Regions from separate parts of the Saccharopolyspora hattusasensis genome, predicted to be linked through region 2. Evidence: riboswitches for the same ligand, from Rfam matches in the RefSeq annotation. Region 2 holds a riboswitch; each other region holds the start of a gene.

Region 1 (4,658 bases), 820 kb from region 2:
TGGACAAGTCGGTGACCGTCGAGATCGACGGGCACGAGCGCACCATCAGCACCTACGAGGGCACCGTCGGTGAAGTCCTGGAGGACGAGGGCATCACCGTCGGCCAGCACGACGCGCTCAGCCCCTCCCCGCAGGCCAAGGTCAGCCACGGCGACACCATCACCCTCGACCGCGGACGGCTGCTGAAGCTGACCGTCGATGGCGAGCAGCGCGAGGAATGGGTCCGCTCGGTCACGGTGGACCAGGCGCTGCACCAGCTAGGCGTTCAGGCCGATGGCGCGTGGGTCTCCGCCGACCGCACCATGGCCGTGCCCGAGCAGGGTATGGACCTGGTCGTCAAGACCAGCAAGAACATCACCATCATCGACGGGGCGAACGAGCCGCGGCAGCTGACCACCACTGCCGTCGACATCGACGAGCTGGTCCGGGAGCAGCAGCTCGAACTCGGCCCCGAGGACGCGATCACCCCCGGCGGCGACCAGCGGCTCGTCAGCGGTGCCGAGGTGCGCATCGACCGCACGGGCAGCACGGTGATCAACATGACCGTGCCGGTCCCGCCCCCGGTGCAGGAGGTCGTCGACAACACGATGTTCAAGGGCGAGGAGCGGGTCGAGTTCCCCGGCACGCCCGGCGAGAAGATCGTGTTCACCCGGGTCACCACCCGCAACGGCGAGGAGACCGGGCGGGAAGCCGTCGGCGAGAAGATCACCAAGGAAGCCCAGCCCAAGGTCGTGCGGGTCGGCGGCAAGCAGCCCCCGACCTACGGGGTCTGGGACAAGCTGGCGCAGTGCGAGGCCACCGGGAACTGGGCGGCCAACACCGGCAACGGCTACTACGGCGGCCTGCAGTTCAACAAGTCGACCTGGGACGCCTACGGCGGCGACCAGTACGCGCCGTACCCGCACCAGGCCAGCCGCGAGCAGCAGATCGCGGTGGCGGAGAAGGTCCGCGCGGCCCGGGGCGGCGGCTACGGCGCCTGGCCGGGTTGCTCCTCGAAGCTCGGCCTGTGAGCTGACCTAGCCGGGATTTCCAGGCCCATTTCGTCAGGTGAGGGGCACCCGTGGACGCCACGGGTGCCCCTCCCTCGTCACCTGGTCGGGGTGGTGAGTTGGGGCGCGGGTAGTTTTTCGGTGTGGACGACCAGCAGGCGACGCTGCTCGGCCCGGCCGACGTGCGCCGGCTGGCCGGGGAACTCGACATCCGACCGACGAAGAAGCTCGGCCAGAACTTCGTGCACGACCCGAACACCGTGCGCCGGATCGTGGCCGGCGCGTCGGTCTCCGCCGACGACGTCGTGCTGGAGGTCGGCCCCGGCCTGGGCTCGCTGACGCTCGCGCTGCTGCCCGCTGCGGGCGCCGTGACGGCGGTCGAGATCGATCCGGTGCTCGCGGCGCGGCTGCCGCGCACCGCCGCCGAGTTCGCCCCGGCGCTGGCCGATCGCCTCACCGTGATCGAGGGCGACGCACTGCGGGTCCGCGCCGACGACTTCCCGGCGCCGCCGACCGCGCTCGTCGCGAACCTGCCGTACAACGTCGCCGTGCCGGTGGTGCTGCACCTGCTGGCCGAGTTGCCGAGCCTGGCGCACGGCCTGGTCATGGTGCAGTCCGAGGTCGCCGACCGGATGGCCGCCAAGCCGGGCAGCCGCGTCTACGGCGTGCCGAGCGCCAAGGCCGCGTGGTTCGCCGACGTGCGCCGCGCGGGTCCGGTGCCGCGCAAGGTCTTCTGGCCGGTGCCCAATGTGGACTCCGGCTTGGTGTCGTTCCGGCGCATCGAGCCGCCGTCGACCGAGCCGCGCCAGGACGTCTTCCGCGTGGTGGACGCGGCGTTCGCCCAGCGGCGCAAGACGTTGCGCGCCGCGCTGTCCGGCTGGGCCGGGTCCGCGGCCCGGGCGGAGGAGGTTCTCCGCGCCGCTGGGGTGGATCCGGCCGTCCGCGGCGAGCAGTTGGAGATCGGCGATTTCGCGCGCATCGCAGCGGCCGCGGCTACCGAGAGCGGTCGCTGAACCACCCGTCCGGACGCTTGCCATCCCGAGATCGGCCCGCTACGCGGAGTCACCGATAACACCTGGTGTGCCGGGAAAATTCCCTCTCGTCCGGGTGTGTGATTTGGCAAACGATTTCGGAAAGTGACGACTATCAACTTGCGCTGGAATCCGCCAGTGGGGTCTACTATTCGGGAAATCCATCCCGAGCGGCCGAGAGACCTGGCTCCGCGAAGCCGCAGCAACCACCCGGTGGGCAGGTGCTAACGCCAGGACCGATGGAGTTGTTGTGGAATCCAAAGCGCTGCCGGCCAGCCCGCTTGCGGGTCAGACCCGGACCCAGCCGGTCCGACCCCGGCGAAACCACATCCGGAGGCTGCTGACGCAGCGTCGCGTCATCGACCACGGGCGCCGCACCACCACCGCCTGTCGTCGCGAGATGTGACCCAGCCCTTCCTCCCTTTCCGAAGTTCCTTGGCCTGTCGCCCTTTCGCGTGCGCGGCCGTCGCGAGCTGATGTGGAGCCGATCGTGATCACAGTCGAGAACCTGACCAAGTCTTTCCAGTACAACAACGGAACCGTCCGCGCCCTCGACGGCGTGACGATGGAGGTTTCGGCCGGCGCGGTGTGCGGTGTGGTCGGTCCGAGCGGGGCCGGCAAGTCCACCCTGGCCCGGTGCATCGCGCTGCTGGAGAAGCCGGACAGCGGCGCCATCCGCGTCGACGGCACCGACCTGGTTTCCCTCGGCGGCAAGTCCCTTCGCGCCGCGCGCCGGCAGATCGGCGTTGTGCCGCAAGGAGATTCGCTGCTGCGGCAGCGCACTGCCGCGGGCAACGTCGCGTTGCCGCTGGAAGCGGCCGGTATCAGCGGCCCGCAGCGGCGCACCCGCGTCGGCGAGCTGCTGGATCTCGTGGGCCTGACCGACAAGGCCTCGGTCTACCCCGACCAGCTCTCCGGCGGGCAGCGCCAGCGGATCGCGGTGGCGCGTGCGCTGGCCGCCAAGCCTTCGGTGCTGCTGGCCGACGAGCCGACCTCGGCGCTCGACCCGGGCACCACCGACTCGGTGCTCACCGTGCTGGACCGCGCCCGCGCTGAACTGGGTGTCACCGTGCTGGTGGTCACCCACGACATGGCCGTGGTGCGCAAGATCGCCGACGACGTCGCGGTGCTGGAGAACGGCCGGGTCGTCGAGCACGGCAAGGTCATCGACCTGGTCGCCGAGCCCGGCAGCCGGGTGGGCGCCACGCTGCTGCCGGACACCGACCAGGCCGAGTCGTTCCGGCCGGCCGGCGGCCGTCGGCACGACGTCGTCGCCGAGGTTGTGCTGGTCGGCTTCGCCGCGGTCGGCGCGCTGCTGCCGGAGGCCGCCAGCCAGTTCGGGGTCGACCTCGCGATCCTGGGCGGCGGGCTGACCCGGCTGGGGGACACGCCGGTAGCGAAGTTCAAGGTCGGCCTGAGCGGCGAGCGCGCCGAGGCGGCCCTGAAGTGGATGGTCGAGCGGGACGCGCATGTGCGACGTGCCCCGGTTTGCGTTGACGGAGCTGCTGCGTGAGTGATGTGACCCCCTGGTCGGAGGTCCTTGGAATACTTGGTGAAGCGACGATCGACACGCTCTACATGGTGTTGGTGTCGACCCTGCTGGCGGTGCTGGGAGGCCTGCCGCTCGGTGTGCTGCTGCATCTGACCTCGCCGGTCGGCCTGAGCCCGAAACCCGCGCTGTACCGGGTGCTCGGCGCGGTCGTCGACGTGGTGCGGTCCGTTCCGTTCGTCGTGCTGCTGGTGGTCCTGGCGTCGTTCACCCGGCTGCTAATCGGCACGTCGATCGGCAGCACCGCGGTGATCGTGCCGCTGACCATCGGCGCCGTCCCGTTCTTCGCGCGGTTGACGCAGAACGCGTTGCGGGAGGTCAGCTTCACCGTGGTCGAGGCCGCGATCACGACTGGATCGAGCCGGCTGCGGATCGTGTGGACGGTGCTGCTCGGCGAGGCGCGGGCCGCGCTGGTCGGCGCGGTCGGCGTCACCGCCGTGGCGCTGATCGGCTACGCCGCGATGGCCGGCGCGATCGGCGGCGGCGGGCTGGGCACGACCGCGATCCAGGACGGCTACCAGGGCTACGACGACCGGATCCTGTGGGGATCCGTGGTCGTGCTCGGCGTGCTGGCCTTCGCGATGCAGCTGATCACCGACCGCACCGCGAAGCTGGTCGACCGGCGGCGAACCGCGACCAGCTGACACCCCTGAAACCACCCCTTGCCCGGGGACCTTTCCACTCTGTCCAGAAAGGACAAACCCTGATGCGTTTGCGTTTTGCTGCCCTGGTGGCCGCGGCCGGCCTGGCGCTGGCCGCGTGCGGGAGCGGCGGCAGTTCGGCTGCCGAGGACCCGAACGCCCCGCTGCGGATCGCGGTCAGCCCGACCCCGCACGGCGAGATCCTGCAGTACGTCAAGGACAACTTGGCGCAGCAGGCCGGGATCGGCATCGAGATCACGAAGTTCGACGACTACAACCGGCCGAACGAAGCCGTCGCGCATGGTGAGCTGGACGCGAACTACTTCCAGCACCAGCCGTACCTGGAGGAGTACACCAAGCAGCGCGGTGGCTCCTTCGTCTGGATTCAGGCGGTGCACCTGGAGCCGCTGGCGGTGTATTCCAAGCAGTTCAAGTCGCTGCAGGAGAT
Region 2 (4,658 bases):
CCCAGCGCCCCCGGATGGAGACGCTGATCCCGGACGAGGACGACCCCGATGCGTTCCTGACCGTGCCGGACCACTCCGTGATCGCCGGCGTCCACGGTGACCGCGGCGCGCTGTCCTACCAGGGCAACGACGGCCACGGCACTGAGCCGGTACACCTCTACAGCCACGGAGACGGTCCCGAGCGGCCCGTGTTGTACGAAACCGACGAATTCCCCCCGCACTGCGAAGTCACCATCGACGCGATCGCGGAGGCGTTGATCGCGTTCCTGCGGACCGCCAAGCGTCCGGCCACGCTGACCTGGCAACCCGCACACGACTGCGCCCGCCAGTGATCCCGTCGGCGGCATGCCGCCGGCATCGATCGAACGGATGTGCGAGCGTCTGGGTGCGGGTGAACTTCGAGTCGGACGGGGAGGTCGTGGTGGCAGTCAAGCTCGTCCACACGACGCGGTCACAAGAGGTGCGGTTCGGTGATCGGGCAACGGCCCAGCACTACGCCGCCCAGTAAGGCGGACTTGACGCATGGCGGGTCCTGCCGGGTCGGCGAGTCATGTTCCATGGCCCTGGCGAGCAGGAACTCGTCCAGCTCCTTCAACTCCAGATCATCCGCCGGCCGCCACCCGAGGTACTGGGTGACCAACCGGAGATGGCCGGTGCGTGTTGGGGCGCGACGCCCGTAGGAGCGGATGGCCTCGGGCTTGACCTGGAGCTGCTCGGCCAGCCGCGCTACCGCCGCCGGTGGTGTGGCGACGTCGTCGGGCACGAAACCCAGCCAGGGCAACGTACACAGCGCGACTGAGAGTCCAAAGCGGTCTGTGGGGCCACGTCCGCGACCGGGTGCGACGAACGCGTTGTCGGCTGGAGTCAGGGTGAAGAACCGGAACAGCTCCTCACGTCCGATCCCGGGAAATCGGCGCAGGGCCTCAAGTTCCTGGTCGGTGAAGACCTGAGCGACCAACCCGCATCCCTCGCCACAGTCCGAAGATCCGCAGTTCAGAAGCTTAGTCGATCATATCCGTTCAAAATTTCCCGGATACTGCGGCGACCCCCAGATTCGGTGCTGGCCCGCGCGCAGAGGGCCGACGACGCCAACGACGCGTCGACCGTGCTGCTCGCGACCACACCGGCCGGGCGGGTCTTGCTCACCGGTGACGTCGAACTGCCCGGCCAGGGGCGGCTCATGTCGTCCGGTGCGGATCTGCGAGCCGACGTGCTCAAGGTGCCGCACCACGGATCCCGTTACACCACACCGCTTTTCCTGCGATCGGTGCGTCCACGACTAGCTGTGATCAGTGTGGGAGACGGCAACACCTACGGTCACCCGAGTCCGTTCGTCGTCGACGACCTGACCCGCGCGGGCACGAAAGTGCTGCGCACCGATCAGGAAGGAGATATCGCCATCCTGCCCGGCCCGCAGGGTCCCCGCTATGTCGCCAGGGGAGGCCCATTGCGCGCGGGCGAGTCGGGTGGGGTTCAGAGCCCCAGCGCCTGGTTGACCGCGTCGGTGCTCGGGGCGACGGTGGCCTTCGGGCCGATCTGGTCCTGCACCGCGTCCAGGGTCTTCAGCCCGTCACCGGTGATCAGCAGCACGGTCTCGGCGTCCGGGTCGATCTTGCCCGCCTCGATGAGCTTCTTCGCCGTGGCCACGGTGACCCCGCCGGCCGTCTCGGCGAAGATTCCCTCGGTGCGTGCCAGCAACCGGATGCCCTCGCGGACCTCGTCGTCGCTGACGTCATCGATGGCGCCGCCGGTCTTGCGCACGATGTCCAGCACGTACGGGCCGTCGGCGGGGGCGCCGATGGCCAGCGAACGGACGATGGTGTCCGGCCGTACTGGCTGGACCACGTCGTGGTCGTTCTTGTACGCCGTCGACACCGGGGAGCAGCCGGTTGCCTGCGCACCGAAGATCCGCACCGGGCTCGGCTCCACCAGGCCGACCTGGCCGAGCTCGTTGAACCCCTTGTAGACCTTGGTCAGCTGCGAGCCGGAGGCGATCGGCACAACGATCTGCTCGGGGATGCGCCAGCCGAGCTGCTCGGCGACCTCGAAGGCCAGCGTCTTCGACCCCTCGGAGTAGTAGGGGCGCACGTTGACGTTGACGAACGCCCAGTCCTCGTGCTCCGCGGCGAGCTCGGTGGCCAGCCGGTTGACGTCGTCGTAGTTGCCGTCGACGGCCAGCAGCGACCCGTCGTAGACCGCGCTCATCAGGATCTTGGCGCGCTCCAGGGTCTTGGGCACCAGCACCACCGAGTCCCAGCCGGCGCGGGCCGCCGCGGCGGCCACCGCGTTGGCGAGGTTGCCAGTGGAGGGGCAGGCCAACACCTTGAAGCCGAACTCACGGGCGGCGGCCAGCGCCACCGCGACGACGCGGTCCTTGAAGGAGTGGGTGGGGTTGCCGGTGTCGTCCTTGATCCAGATCCGCTTGACGCCCAACGCCTTCGCGAGCTTGTCGGCCCGGACCAGCCGGGTACAGCCCGGCTCGGTGTTCGGGTGCTCTTCGACGTTGGTGGGAACCGGGAGGAGCTGCTTGTAGCGCCAGATGGAGCGCGGGCCGGATTCGATGTCCTCGCGGCGGATCTTGCCGAAGTCGTAGGCGACCTCTAGCGGGGAGAAGTCCTCCAGCGAGACGAACTCCGGGGCCAACGGCTGCCGGTGGCCCTCTTCCTTGGATACCAGTTCGACGGCATTGCCCAGGTCGAAGGTCTTCTTCGGGGTCGTCTGGGCATGGGCGGCAGCAGTCATCGCGAGGTCCTCTCCTCATCTGTCCCGCGGACGGGTCGGAATTGGCACCGCTTTCGTCAGAGACCTCGCGGGTGAAAGCGCGATTCGCTGACGAACGGTTGCCGGGGCTTCATCGGGCCGTTCCCTCTGCCCCTCTGGATGAGCTATTCGGTTGTGCCAGCAACGCTAGTGGACCGCGCCGGGGTCTGGCCAGCACGATCCAGATGGCGGGAACGTCACGGGTGCGTGCGACGATGCGTGCATGAGCGCACCGGCCGTGGTCCCCGATCCGCTGCAGTTGGTTCTCGGCGACGAAGAACTGCTGGTGGAACGCGCGCTTTGGGCTGCTGTCGGAGCCGCCCGCGCGGCCGATCCGGCAGCCGAACTGCGCCGCGTGAAGGTGAGCGAACTCACTCCTCCGGAGCTGACCGAACTGCTCAGCCCATCGCTGTTCGCGGAGGGCCGGGTGCTGGCGGTGGAGTCCGCCCAGGACGCGGGCAAGGAGATCGCCGAGGCGCTGCTGATGCACGCCAAGCAGCCGGCGGACGGGGTCATGCTCGTCGTCGTGCACAGCGGCGGCGGCCGCTCCAAGCACGCCAAGGAACTACCCAATGCGCTGCGCAAACTAGGCGCGCGGGTCACCGAGTGCAACAAGATCACCAAGCCCGCCGAGCGGGAGGCGTTCGTCCGCGACGAGGTGCGCCGGGCCGGCGGCAAGACCGATGCCGCCGGGGTGGCTTCGCTGATCGAAACGGTCGGTTCCGACCTGCGGGAGCTGTCGGCCGCGGCGACGCAGCTGGTCGCCGACACCGGCGGCAAGGTCGACGAGACGGCCGTGCGCCGCTACCACCGCGGGCGAGCCGAGGTGACCGGGTTCGCGGTAGCGGAGAAGGCGGTGACGGGTGACCGGGCGGCCGCCCTGGAGGCCTTGCGGTGGGCTGTGCAGCTCGGCGTCCCGCACGTGCTGATCGCCGACGCACTCGCGGACTCGGTCCGCACCATCGGCCGCGTCGCCGCCGCAGGCGGTCGCAACGATCCGTTCCGGCTGGCAGGGGAGCTGGGCATGCCCGCGTGGAAGGTGAAGAAGGCGCTGGCGCAGTCCCGGGGCTGGAACGCTTCGAGCCTCGCGCAGGCGCTCCAGGCGGTCGCGGAGGTCAACGCCGGGGTCAAGGGCATGGCCGCCGACGCCACCTACGCCTTGGAACGCACCGTCCTGCGCCTCGTGGAGCTCCGCAACCAGCGTTCGTGATCGCACCAGTTTCCACCGAAATCGCGAAAGGCCCCTTCTCCGCGCGAAAGGCCCCTTCTCCGCGCGAAAGGCCCCTTACCCGGGTTTTGCCCGCGGGGAAGGGGCCTTTCGTAGTTCAGGCCTCAGCTCAGAGCTGGTTGGCGCGCTGCGCCAGCGCGGACTTCTTGTTCGCGGCCTGGTTCTTGTGGATGACGCCCTTGCTGGCGGCCTTGTCCAGCGCGCGGCTGGCGGCCTGCTGCAGCTCGATGGCCTTGTCCTTCTCGCCGGCGTCAGCGGCCTCGCGGAACTTGCGGATGGCGGTCTTGACCGCGGACTTCACGGCCTTGTTGCGCTGCCGGTTCTGCTCGTTGGTCTTGATCCGCTTCATCTGGGACTTGATGTTGGCCACTGTGGCGCCTCTTCCTCGTCTGTCGAACCGGTCGTGCCGCGCTTTTGTCGGCGCTGCGCTCAGGCAGGTTTCCTCCACGGCGGAATGCCGCACGGCACGGTCGTCCATCTTAACAGCGCCCACCTGCGCAGATTTCGGGCGGGCGGTGCCGGGCGAGGGCTATCACATCGGCTCGGATCCGGCGTTTCCGAACCATAGGGTCAAGCCTCGTGCTCGATGCGTTGAACTGGCCCGGATTCGCCGATCTGTCCCTCGCCGGACTGCTGTTCCTCTGTGGCGGCGCGTTCCTGGCCGGGGCGG
Region 3 (4,658 bases), 3.3 Mb from region 2:
ACCGAAAGGAAGTCCACCACGTGCCCCTGCAGGGGGCCGGGGGCGCGGAAGATCCGGTCGACCAGGTTGCCGCAGGCCCCGCCGAGCACCAGGCCGAGGCCCACCGCCCAACCCGGCGAGCGCAGCTTCGGAGCCAGCCAGATGATCACCCCGACGACGGCGATCGCAAGCAGCGCGAGCAGCCACGTCATGCCGGTGGCCAGCGAGAACGCGGCACCGGGGTTACGCAGCACGTCGAGGTAGAGCAGGCCGCCGAACAGCTCGACCGGCGGGTTGCCCTCCAAGTTCGCCACGACGGCGACCTTGGTGAGGATGTCGACGCCCAGGGACACCACGGCGACCCCGCCCAACAACCCGAGCAGCTTCCCAGACCCGCGCTTGGGCGACTGCTGCGTCGCCCCGGTCTGCGTCTCGGACGCCTGTTCTGCGGCGGTCGGCTCGGTGCCCGCCTGCTCTGCTGAGGACTCCCTCGGGGAGGACTGCTCGGTGCTCACGACCGCCATTGTCCCTGAACCCGCCCGCACCCGGTTCGGCAGGACCACTGCCCGCAATAACAGGACCCGTGAGTACTTTCGGGTGCTATGACGCCGCAATTCACTCACGGCCTTTCCAGCCCTGGTCAGTCGAGGAAGGCGGGCGCGGGGCGCGGGTCGTCAGCGGGCACCCAGTGGCCGTCGACCTGTTCGTAGCGCCAGGCCGGGCCCTCGGCCACCAGCCGCCGCAGCGCGTTCACGAGGCGGTCGACGTGCTCCGCGGTGCTGCCCAGCCCGACGCTGACGCGGACCGCGCGCTCGGTGTCCGAGCCCGCCCGCGAGAGCAGCCGCCGGGTGGCCACGTGTGCGCAGAACAAGCCGTCGCGGACGCCGATGCCGTGCTCCGCGGAAAGCGCCGCGGCCAGCAGGCCCGGGTCCCGGCCGTCGACCGTGAAGCTCACCACGCCGACCCGGTCGTGATCGGCGTCGAACAGGCGGAGCTCGCGCAGCCCCGACACACCGCGCAGCCCGGCCCGCAGCCGGTGCAGCAGCGCTTCCTCGTGCTCGATGACGTCCGTCCAGTTCGCCGCCAGCGTCGCGCAGGCCTTGGCCAACGCGTGCACTCCGACGGTGTTCGGCGAGCCCGCCTCGTGCCGCTCCGGCCCGGTCGTCCAGCTGACCGACCGCTCCTGCACCGACCGGGTCGCGCCGCCACCCGCCAGGTACGGCTCGGCGGCGTTGAGCCAGTCCGCGCGGCCGATCAGCGCGCCCGCGCCGAACGGCGCGTAGAGCTTGTGCCCCGAGATCGCCACGTAGTCGATGTCGAGCTCGCGGATCCGGACCGGCCGGTGCGGCGCGAGCTGCGCGGCGTCGAGAACCGTGCGGGCCCCGCGACGGCGAGCCACCCGCGCCAGCTCCGCGACGGGCCACAGCTCCCCGGTGACGTTGGAGGCACCCGTGATCACCGCGAGCCGCGGTCCCTCCGGACAACCGGCCAACGCGGCATCGAGTGCGGCGATGGCGTCCGCCGGCGTCTCCGGCGCGGGCAGGCGGCGCACCCGCGGGCCGGTCCAGGGCAGCAGCGCGGCGTGGTGCTCGGTGTCGAAGACCACGACGGACGTGCCGCGCGGCAGCGCGCGTCCCAGCAGGTTCAGGGCGTCGGTGGTATTGCGGATGAAGATCACCGAGTCGGTGTGGCGGGCGCCGACAAAGTTCCGCAGCTCGTCGCGCGCTCCCTCGTAGACCCGGGTGCACACCTGGGAGGCGAACCCCGCGCCGCGGTGCACGCTCGCGTACCAGGGCAGCAGCTCGTTCACCGCCGACTGCACGGTCTCCAGGCATGGCGCGCTGGCCGCGTGATCGAGATTCGCGTATCCGATGCGCTGGCCGTTGACCAGCGGGACCTGCAGCGCACCGCCGACCACGGCGGGAATCCGGTAGTCCACATCGGACTGCGCCGGGATTTCGATGACGGCAGACGACACGACGGCCTCCTCGGGGGCCTCATCGGACCCGCCCAGAGGGGTCCGCGCTTGCCGGATCGCCCTGCACGACCGGCCAGGTCTTCACCCGGGGCACCCCACCGCGGTTGGAGGGTTGCCGGCCAGCAAGCCGGGGCTTGACGCTGGCGCTCATGACCTTCGTTCCAGCACTCTAGGAAACCGCCCGCACTGCGGGCAACACCATTCCCAAACCGTGGGAGCGGTCTCCGTCACACGGCGCCGGCGCGGCGATCCCGACGCAGGCACGGCCACCACAACTGCACGTACGGATGCACGCCCGGGTGGCACCGAGTTCGACGGTGCCACCCGGAACAGCAGCTCAGAGCCTGTCGGCGAATGCCGTCCGCGCCTTTGGAAGCGGCGTAGCCGCTTGCATTCACCTTGCCAAGACGACCATCGGCGGGTTCTGAGAGGTTTTCTGGCGAGGACGGCCCCTCCGCCGCGTATTGGACCATACGTCAGGAGGGGCACCCGCAGTCCAGGGAACCGCTCAGGTTCCGCTAAGCGACCACCCACCCAGACCATTCACCAACAGGCGCTGAGCTCAGGTCAGACCCTGGTGACGGCGACCTTGATCTCGGTGCCCTCCCCGACGCTACCGGTGAAGCCGTCCGCCACATCGCCGGATTCGACGGCGTTCGCCAGGGTTTCGCCCGCGATGAAGTCGCGGTGCGACTCGACGGCCGCCAGAACCTCGGCCGGCGCCGAGATCGCCACCGTGATCCGGTCGGACACCTGGAAGTCCGCCTCCTTGCGGGCCTGCTGGACGACCCGGACCACGTCGCGGGCCAGACCTTCGGCCGCCAGCTCCGGGGTCACCTCGGTGTCCAGCACCACCAGCCCCTTGCCGCCGGGCAGCGGCGAGGCCGCGCCGGGGTCGGTGGAGACCAGGCGCTCCTCGAACTCGCCGTCCTGCAACTCGATGCCCGCCGCGACCACGGTGCCCCCGGTGCCCCCGGTGCCCCCGGTGCGCTGCCACTCGCCGGATTTCACCGCCTTGATCACCTTCTGCACGTCGCGGCCCAGCCGCGGACCCGCGGCCCGCGCGTTAACCGCGATCTCGAAGTGACAGTGCGCGGCGACGTCGGTGCTCAGCTCGAGCTCCTTGACGTTGACCTCGTCGCGGATCAGGTCCGCGAACGGCCGCAGCGCCTCCGCGTCCGGGGTGGCGACCACGAGCTTGGCCAGCGGCAAACGCACCCGCAGCTTGTTGGACTTGCGCAGCGCCGACGCGGCCGAGCACACCTGTCGCACCTCGTCCATCGCGGTCACCAGCGCGGCGTCCGCGGGCAACTCGTCGACCAGGGGCCAGTCCGCAAGGTGCACCGAGCGGCCGCCGGTCAGCCCGCGCCAGACCGCCTCGGCGGTCAGCGGCAGCAGCGGCGCCACCACCCGGCAGGTCACCTCCAGCACGGTGTGCAGCGTGTTGATGGCATCCCGGTCACCGGCCCAGAAGCGGTCCCGGGACCGCCGCACGTACCAGTTGGTCAGCACCTCGAGGAAGTCGCGCACCTCCGCGCAGGCACCGGCGAGGTCGAAGGTGTCCAATGCGGACTGAACATCGCCGACCAGCTCGTGGGTCTTGGCCAGGACGTAGCGGTCCAGCACGTGCTTGCTGTCCACTTCGAACTCGCCCGAGATGCCTTCGGCGTTGGCGTACAGCGCCAGGAAGTACCAGGAGTTCCACAGCGGCAGCACCGCCTGCCGCACCGCGTCCCGGATGCCACGCTCGGTGACCACCAGGTCGCCGCCGCGCAGGATCGGGCTGGACATCAGGAACCAGCGCATCGCGTCCGAGCCGTCGCGGTCGAAGACCTCGTTGACGTCCGGGTAGTTGCGCTTGGACTTCGACATCTTCAGGCCGTCGTGGCCCAGCACGATGCCGTGCGCCAGCACGTTTGCGAAGGCCGGGCGGTCGAACAGCGCGGTCGCCAACACGTGCAGCGTGTAGAACCAGCCGCGGGTCTGGCCGTTGTACTCGACGATGAAGTCGCCCGGGTAGTGGTGCTCGAACCACTCCGAGTTCTCGAACGGGTAGTGCACCTGGGCGAACGGCATCGAGCCGGACTCAAACCAGCAGTCCAGCACCTCCGGCACCCGGCGCATCGTCGACTTCCCGGTCGGGTCGTCCGGGTTCGGCCGGGTCAGCTCGTCGATCTCCGGGCGGTGCAGGTTGGCCGGGCGCACCCCGAAGTCGCGTTCCAGCTCGTCCAGCGAACCGTAGACGTCGGTGCGCGGGTAGGCCGGGTCGTCGGAGACCCACACCGGGATCGGCGAACCCCAGTAGCGGTTCCGGGAGATGTTCCAGTCGCGGGCGTTCTCCAGCCACTTTCCGAACTGGCCATCGCGGATGTGCTCCGGCGCCCAGTTGATCTGCTGGTTCAGCTCGACCATCCGGTCCTTGAACTGGGTGACCGACACGAACCACGACGACACCGCCCGCTGGATCAGCGCGTTGTCGCAGCGCCAGCAGTGCGGGTACGGGTGGTCGTAGGTCTCGTGCCGCAGCAGCAGGCCCGTCTCCTTGAGGTCCCGGATGATCTGCTTGTTGGCCTCGAAGACCTGCAGCCCCTCGTACGGCGGGGCCTCGGTGGTGAACTTGCCGTGCGCGTCGACCGGGATCACCGGCTCGATGTTCGCGGCGTCGGTGACGACCTTGTCCTCTTCACCGAAGGCCGGCGCG

What was found. A riboswitch is a leader RNA that binds a small molecule or an ion and turns the genes downstream of it on or off. The one in region 2 is predicted to bind S-adenosylmethionine.
Region 1: it holds a riboswitch for S-adenosylmethionine, as region 2 does, so the genes downstream of both, ACRXBZ_RS23655 (methionine ABC transporter ATP-binding protein) here and thrC (threonine synthase) in region 2, are expected to answer to the same signal.
Region 3: it holds a riboswitch for S-adenosylmethionine, as region 2 does, so the genes downstream of both, ACRXBZ_RS10990 (aminotransferase class V-fold PLP-dependent enzyme) here and thrC (threonine synthase) in region 2, are expected to answer to the same signal.

Annotation. Positions count from the first base shown of each region.
Region 1 covers NZ_JBPCDC010000001.1:4,971,360-4,976,017, forward strand. The annotation lists gene ACRXBZ_RS23645 (resuscitation-promoting factor) at 1-1,010, shown strand, start outside; gene rsmA (16S rRNA (adenine(1518)-N(6)/adenine(1519)-N(6))-dimethyltransferase RsmA) at 1,133-2,002, shown strand; SAM riboswitch class I at 2,179-2,266, shown strand; gene ACRXBZ_RS23655 (methionine ABC transporter ATP-binding protein) at 2,511-3,533, shown strand; gene ACRXBZ_RS23660 (methionine ABC transporter permease) at 3,530-4,213, shown strand; gene ACRXBZ_RS23665 (MetQ/NlpA family ABC transporter substrate-binding protein) at 4,276-4,658, shown strand, end outside.
Region 2 covers NZ_JBPCDC010000001.1:5,790,433-5,795,090, forward strand. The annotation lists gene ACRXBZ_RS27710 (Imm1 family immunity protein) at 1-332, shown strand, start outside; gene ACRXBZ_RS27715 (DUF4158 domain-containing protein) at 452-958, opposite strand; gene thrC (threonine synthase) at 1,474-2,742, opposite strand; SAM riboswitch class I at 2,755-2,887, opposite strand; gene holA (DNA polymerase III subunit delta) at 2,984-3,970, shown strand; gene rpsT (30S ribosomal protein S20) at 4,098-4,358, opposite strand; gene ACRXBZ_RS27735 (sulfite exporter TauE/SafE family protein) at 4,568-4,658, shown strand, end outside.
Region 3 covers NZ_JBPCDC010000001.1:2,492,969-2,497,626, forward strand. The annotation lists gene lspA (signal peptidase II) at 1-503, opposite strand, end outside; gene ACRXBZ_RS10990 (aminotransferase class V-fold PLP-dependent enzyme) at 620-1,957, opposite strand; SAM riboswitch class IV at 1,997-2,112, opposite strand; gene ileS (isoleucine--tRNA ligase) at 2,525-4,658, opposite strand, start outside.